DNA from 3 places in the Chromohalobacter sp. genome. Region 3 is predicted to be linked to each of the others. Evidence: predicted binding sites of a transcription regulator. Region 3 holds the regulator's gene; each other region holds the start of a gene.

Region 1 (2,268 bases), on a different contig from region 3:
CATCAGGAGCGTGAGTCATGCGTGTCTCCCTGCGTCATCTTCGCCTGCTGTGCCTGGCGCTGGCCGTCGTCAGCGTCGCCGTGATCGCCTGGGGCAGCCTGACCCCCGGTGCGGACATGCCCCAGGAGCTGCCCTGGGACAAGTTCAACCATTTCATCGCCTATGCGGGGTTGGCGGCGCTGCTGCGCCTGGGCGGTCTGCGCGCGGTGACGGCGCTGGGCCTGGCCATCGGTTACGGTCTTCTCGTCGAAGGCTTGCAGCTGGGCGTGCCGGGGCGCAGCGGTGCCGACGGCGCCGATGCGCTGGCCAATGCGCTGGGCGCGCTCGCCGCCGTGGCAGCCTGCCGCTGGCTGTTGCCGCGGCGCTTTCTTGTTGCGCACGGATAGGCTATGTTGCGCGGTTTTCCGGTGCGTTCGCGGCAGGCCGTGAACGCCGCGACTCCGGCCCCTCGAGGGCTTTCACTAGGGCGATGACGAGGATTCCCATGACCGAGCGTCTCGATCAGGGCTGGTTCACCGAAGTGTTCGACAGCCATGGCAGTGCTTTTTCCCTCATGATCAAGGACAAGCTGCACGAGGTGCAGAGTCCCTATCAGCACCTGGAGGTCTACGCGACCGAGACCTACGGCAATCTGATGGTGCTCGACGGCTGCGTGATGCTCAGCACGCGCGACAATTTTCTCTATCACGAGATGATGGCGCATCCGGCGCTGTTCGCGCATGCCGCGCCCAAGCGTGTGGTGATCATCGGCGGCGGCGATTGCGGGACGCTGCGCGAGGTGCTCAAGCACCCCGGCGTCGAGCAGGTCGTGCAGATCGATATCGATGAAGAAGTCACGCGCGCCTCGCAGCGTTATTTCCCGGAGTTGACGGCTTCCAACGACGACCCGCGCGCCACGCTCAAGTTCGAGGACGGTGTCAAATGGGTCGAGAGCGCGCCGGAAGGCAGCGTCGACGTCATGATCATCGACTCGACCGATCCGGTGGGGCCGGCGGAAGGACTGTTCGAGGTCGACTTCCTGACGCGTTGCCACCGGCTGCTCGCCGACGGCGGCGTGCTGGTGCAGCAAAGCGAGTCGCCGCTGTATCACACCGGCTCGATCATTCGCGAATTGCGCGCCGACATGCAACGCGCGGGCTTCGATAGCGTCGCCACGCTGCCGTTCCCGCAGCCGGTCTACCCCTCCGGATGGTGGAGCGCGACTCTGGCCGGCAAGGGCAGTGACGTGACGCGCTTTCGCGAACGGGATGCCGCCGCGGTGGAATTCCCGCTCGAGTACTACAGCGTCGAGACCCATCGTGGTGCATTGGCGCTGCCGCCGTTCATGCGTCGTGCACTATCGGCGTGATGCGAAACGTGTGAAAGGCGTTAATGACACGTGACTTAGGTATATTGGCTGGGATGGCAAGCTCTTTGCTAATGTGATGCGTGGCTCTCGTATAAGCCACCACAATAAACGCAAGGAGCTTCTGCATGCTTTATAAGAACAAGTTCATTGTTGCCGTTCCGGCTGCCCTGCTACTCAGTGGTTTCGCGACTGCCTCCCAGGCGGCGACCCTCGACGACGTCAAGGAGCGTGGCAACCTCAATTGCGGGGTCAACGTAGGTCTGGCCGGGTTCTCGGCACCGGATGCCGACGGCAACTGGCAAGGGCTCGATGTGGAAACCTGCCGGGGCATCGCCTCCGCGATCTTCGGCGATCCCGATAACGTCGTCTTTACCCCGTTGACCGCGAAGGAGCGCTTCACCGCGCTGCAGTCCGGCGAAATCGACGTGCTGTCACGCAACACGACCTGGACGGCGACGCGTGACAACTCTCTCGGTCTGAACTTCACCGCGACCACCTTCTACGACGGTCAAGGTTTCATGGTGAGCAAGGATCTGAATATCGAGAGCCTGGAAGGCCTCAACGGCGCTTCCATCTGCATTCAGTCCGGCACCACGCACGAGCTGAACCTGGCCGATTACTTTCCCTCCCGCGATATCGAGATCAAGACCGTCACGTTCGACACGCCCGACCAGACCGCTCAGGGGTTCGCTCACGGGCGCTGTGACGTGCTGACCTCCGATACTTCTCAGCTGAGCGCGTTGCGCCTGCAATTGCCCGAACCGGATAGCGTCGAGATCCTCGAGACGCTGATTTCCAAGGAACCGCTGGGGCCGGTGGTGCGCCAGGGGGACGACCAATGGCTGGATATCGTGCAGTGGACCATCTTCGCCATGGTCAACGCCGAGGAAATGGGCGTTAACAGCGACAACGTCGACGAA
Region 2 (2,268 bases), on a different contig from region 3:
GGGCATGCAGACACCAGCGCCAGAGTGCCAGGCGACACGCCCTGGACCGGGGCGGCATGCCGTCGCGCCAGGTCATGACGGTGGCCGGCCAGGCGCTGATGACGAGACTGGCCACGCCGGGCGTCGGCGCCGGGGGAATCCACAGCAAGAGTGCCAGTGGCACGCTGCCCCATTGCACCAGCGTGCCACCCAGCCGGGGTATCACGAAGCGTGGGTGGCGCGCGGCGCTGGCGGTATACAGATAGCGGGCCTGGTGGCGACGTTGCCGGCGCCACCAGGGGCCGAGCCGGCGAGGGGCGCCGTGGTCGATCAGCGAGGGCGAGGTCTGCCAGCGCAGGCGTGCATGGCAACGCCACAGGCGCACCAGGATGTCCAGGTCGGCGCAGGTCTCCAGGCGTGGGTCGTGGCCGCCAAGGCGTTCATACCACTCTCGGGTGATGGCCAGTTGTCCGGTGGGCCACTCCCAGGGGTGGTCGCCGAAGCCGCGCCGGATGCGTGTGGCATACCAGTCCGCCAGCGCCGGAACGAGCGGGTCGGCCGGCGCCTGCGCGAAGACGAGGGCATCGGCGCTTTGCTTGCGAAACGCCTCCGCCAGACGGTCCAGCCAGTCGTCGGGCACTTCCAGTGCCGCATCCAGGAAGATCAGCACCTCGCCATTGAGGTGGGTCGCGCCATGATGGCGCAGTGCGCCCTGTCCATGTTGGGGCAGTAGCGCGAAACGAATGTCGCGCTGCTCCAGCAGCAGCTGGGTGCGCGTATCAAGGGTGCGCAACTGGACCAGCGTTTCGGTATGTCCGCGAAAGCCGGATATGCTGCGTGCCAGGGCGCTCAGGCAGCGTTCCAGGTGCTCGGGGGCATGGCTGGCGTCGATCAGCAGGCTGTAGGTACGCATCGCTCGAGTATGCCTTGGGTGCAAGCCCGTGGAAGAAATCGGGAATCTGGTTCAAGCCTGCGGGGCGGCGGGGCGCCTGGCAATCACCGTCGTGGCTGGTTTTTCTAGCTTGGCATGACTGAAAATCGGCGCCTGATGGCATGAGGTCACCGATTGCACACAAATGGTGCATTGGGCAGCAAGGCTGCACCTTCATGATGCTCATGTGGTGCCCGTGCACTTTTATGTGGCGGGGCGGGCGCTATCCTGGTGCCGAGCCATGCACAACGCCGGTCGATTTTTTATCGCTTGATCATGCGCTTAGCGTTTTTGCCCCGAAATGCATCAATGGTTGGCACAGCTTCTGCATTGCAAAACGTAAACGCATACCCGTGGGCAGTCGTCGGCGGGCATGCTACAAACGACGCTGAACACGCAAGCAAACGACCCGAGCCGTGGGCTCATAGTGGAGGAAATCATGTCTGAGAAGACCCTCGCCCTGATCGAAGAACACGATATCAAGTGGGTGGATCTGCGCTTTACCGATACCAAGGGCAAGGAGCAGCACGTCACGATTCCGGCCGGCGCCGTCGATGATGAGTTCTTCGAGAACGGTCAGATGTTCGATGGCTCCTCCATTTCCGGCTGGAAGGGCATCAACGAGTCCGACATGATCCTGCGCCCGGAAGACGGCAGCGGCTACCTCGACCCGTTCACCGAAGATGCCACGCTGGTGCTGCGCTGCGACATCATCGAGCCGGCCACCATGCAGGGGTACGAACGTGACCCGCGCTCCATCGCCAAGCGTGCCGAGGCGTACCTGAAGTCCACCGGTCTGGGCGATACCGCCTTCTTCGGCCCGGAACCTGAGTTCTTCATTTTCGACGAAGTGCACTGGAATGCCGACATCCAGGGCGCGATGTACAAGATCACGTCCGAGGAAGGCGCCTGGGCGACCGATTCCACCACCGTGGAAGGCGGCAACCTGGGGCACCGTCCGCGCGTCAAGGGGGGCTACTTCCCGGTTCCGCCGGTGGACAGCTTCCACGACATCCGCAGCGCGATGTGCAACACCCTGGAAGCCATCGGCCAGTCGGTCGAGGTGCATCACCACGAAGTCGCCAACGCCGGCCAGAACGAAATCGGTGTCAAGTTCAACACGCTGGTGAAGAAGGCCGACGAAGTTCAGGAAATGAAGTACGTGATCCACAACGTGGCTCACGCCTACGGCAAGACCGCGACCTTCATGCCCAAGCCGCTGGTCGGTGACAACGGGTCCGGCATGCACGTGCACCAGTCCTTCTGGAAGGACGGCACCAACATGTTCGCCGGTGACGAATACGCCGGGCTGTCCGAAACCGCGCTGTACTACATCGGCGGCATCATCAAGCACGCCC
Region 3 (2,268 bases):
GCGACGTCTATCTCGGCCACGAGTTCCGCCTGTGAACGCAAGCCACTGGTATCACGCTTGGCTCATATAAATGGCATGGTTGTTGCTTCCATTCTTGCAACTCACGTCGCTGCGGGATAACGTACGGGCACCGTTTCAGGAAGCGACGACCGACTCTCCATGTCCATGAAACCTACGCTTCAGCTTCGCGTCGGCACCCAGCTGACGATGACGCCTCAGTTGCAGCAAGCGATCCAGCTCTTGCAGCTCTCGACGCTGGATTTGCGTCAGGAGATCCAGCAGGCGCTGGACGCCAACCCCATGCTGGAACTCGAGGAACACTTCGACGAGCGCGAAGTCAGCGAGACGCAGGACGACGACTGGAGCAGCGAGATTCCGGAAGACCTGCCGCTGGACAGCGACTGGAGCGATACCTACCAGGACGCCGGGCTCGGCTCATTGAACGGCAGCGGGGGCAGCGAGGAAGGCCCCGACATCGAACGCAACACGGCGCACACCAGCCTTCACGATCATCTGGGCTGGCAACTGGCCATGACCGACATGACGCCACGCGAACATGCGATCGCCGAGAGTCTGATCGATGCCGTGGGCGCCGATGGCTACCTTACCGTGTCGCTCGAGGAGCTTCTCGATGGGCTGCGCGGTCAGGGGTTGGCCGGCCTCAAGATCGGTGACGTCGAGCAGGTCATGATGCGCGTGCAGCAATTCGACCCCACGGGCGTCGCCGCTCGCGATCTGCGCGAATGTCTCCTGCTGCAGCTGGGCGCCCTGCCCGAGGACATGCCGCTGCTTCCCCAGGCCAAGCGCCTGGTGCGTCAATTCCTCGACGCGCTCGCCGGCAACGACCGCAAGCTGCTCAAACGGCGCCTGCGTCTCGAAGAGGCGGAACTCGACCATATCATCGCCCTCATCCGCACGCTCGACCCGCGCCCCGGTCTGGCCTTCGAGGACAGCGACAACGATTACGTCATCCCCGACCTCATCGCCCGCCGCGTTCGTCAGGAATGGCGCATCGAGCTCAATCCCGACGCCTTGCCGCGCGTCCGCATCCAGCCGGATTACGCCGCTCTGATCAAGCGGGCCGACAAGAGTGACGACAACACCTTCCTCAAGCAGCACCTGCAGGAAGCCAAGTGGCTGCTCAAGAGCCTGTCCAGCCGTAACGACACCCTGTTGCGCGTGGGCCGCGAAATCATGGCCCGTCAGCTCGACTTCCTCGAGCATGGCGAAGAAGCGATGAAACCGTTGATCCTCGCCGATATCGCCGGCGCGGTGGACATGCACGAATCGACCATTTCACGTGTCACGACGCAGAAATTCATTCATACCCCACGTGGCGTGTTCGAGCTGAAATACTTCTTCTCCAGCCATGTGGGCGGCGGCCACGGCGAAGGCGACGCCCATTCCAGCACCGCGATACGCGCCCGGCTGAAGAAGCTGATCGGCGAAGAGCCGCCACGCAAGCCGTTGTCCGACAGCAAGCTCGTCGACCTGCTGGCACAGGACGGCATTCAGGTCGCACGCCGCACGGTGGCCAAGTATCGTGAAGCGATGGGCATCCCCTCCTCCAGCGAACGCAAGCGCCTGGCCTGAGCGCCCAACGTTTGCACCCGTCGACGCCGCTGCGTAGACTCGCCGCGGTCGTCGACACCCAGGCATCGCCCGGGGCTATGCATTGCCCTAAAAAGGGTTACAATCAAAGTGCCAACCGATGGAATAGGAGCGTGCCATGCAAGTCAATATCACCGGTCATCACATCGAATTGACCGATGCCCTGCGCGACTACGTCAATGAAAAGCTCGCACGTCTGGAACGGCATTACGACAACATCACCACCGTTCAAGTCACGTTATCCATCGAAAAGGAACGTCACTTGGCCGCATGCACGCTTCATGCCGCAGGCGCCGACCTGCACGCCGATGTGCAGAGCGACGACATGTACGCTGCCATCGACGCCCTCACCGACAAGCTCGACCGCCAGCTCGTCAAACACAAAGAAAAGATGCAGGCACGCGCCCAGGGCGCCGGTGCCCGTTGAATCCGCCATGACACTGGAAAGCATCCTGCCCCCCGAGCGCGCCCTCTTCGGCGTTGCCGGGGGGAGCAAGAAGCGTGTGCTGGAATTCTTCAGCACCTTCATCGCCCAGAATACGCCTAGCCTCGACAGCCAGGAGGTCTTCGGCCGTCTCATCGGTCGTGAACGCCTGGGAAGCACCGGCATCGGCAATGGCGTTGCCATTCCGCATGCGCGCAACCCGCATTGCAAGG

What was found. The regulator sigma-54, encoded in region 3, starts transcription at its own class of promoters, with help from an activator protein. The targets are predictions, from matches to a motif close to TGGCACNNNNNTTGCTNT.
Region 1: the regulator sigma-54 is predicted to act here: its motif matches at 1,403-1,420, upstream of ABGX75_RS01545 (amino acid ABC transporter substrate-binding protein).
Region 2: the regulator sigma-54 is predicted to act here: its motif matches at 1,225-1,242, upstream of glnA (glutamate--ammonia ligase).

What each region holds. Positions count from the first base shown of each region.
Region 1 covers NZ_JBDOOX010000003.1:127,060-129,327, reverse strand. Annotated here, with positions in the region: gene ABGX75_RS01560 (DCC1-like thiol-disulfide oxidoreductase family protein) at 1-14, shown strand, start outside; gene ABGX75_RS01555 (hypothetical protein) at 18-386, shown strand; gene speE (polyamine aminopropyltransferase) at 485-1,348, shown strand; gene ABGX75_RS01545 (amino acid ABC transporter substrate-binding protein) at 1,474-2,268, shown strand, end outside.
Region 2 covers NZ_JBDOOX010000003.1:13,239-15,506, reverse strand. Annotated here, with positions in the region: gene ABGX75_RS01060 (glycosyltransferase) at 1-892, opposite strand, end outside; gene glnA (glutamate--ammonia ligase) at 1,350-2,268, shown strand, end outside.
Region 3 covers NZ_JBDOOX010000012.1:113,189-115,456, reverse strand. Annotated here, with positions in the region: gene lptB (LPS export ABC transporter ATP-binding protein) at 1-35, shown strand, start outside; gene ABGX75_RS10335 (RNA polymerase factor sigma-54) at 160-1,593, shown strand; gene raiA (ribosome-associated translation inhibitor RaiA) at 1,730-2,038, shown strand; gene ptsN (PTS IIA-like nitrogen regulatory protein PtsN) at 2,046-2,268, shown strand, end outside.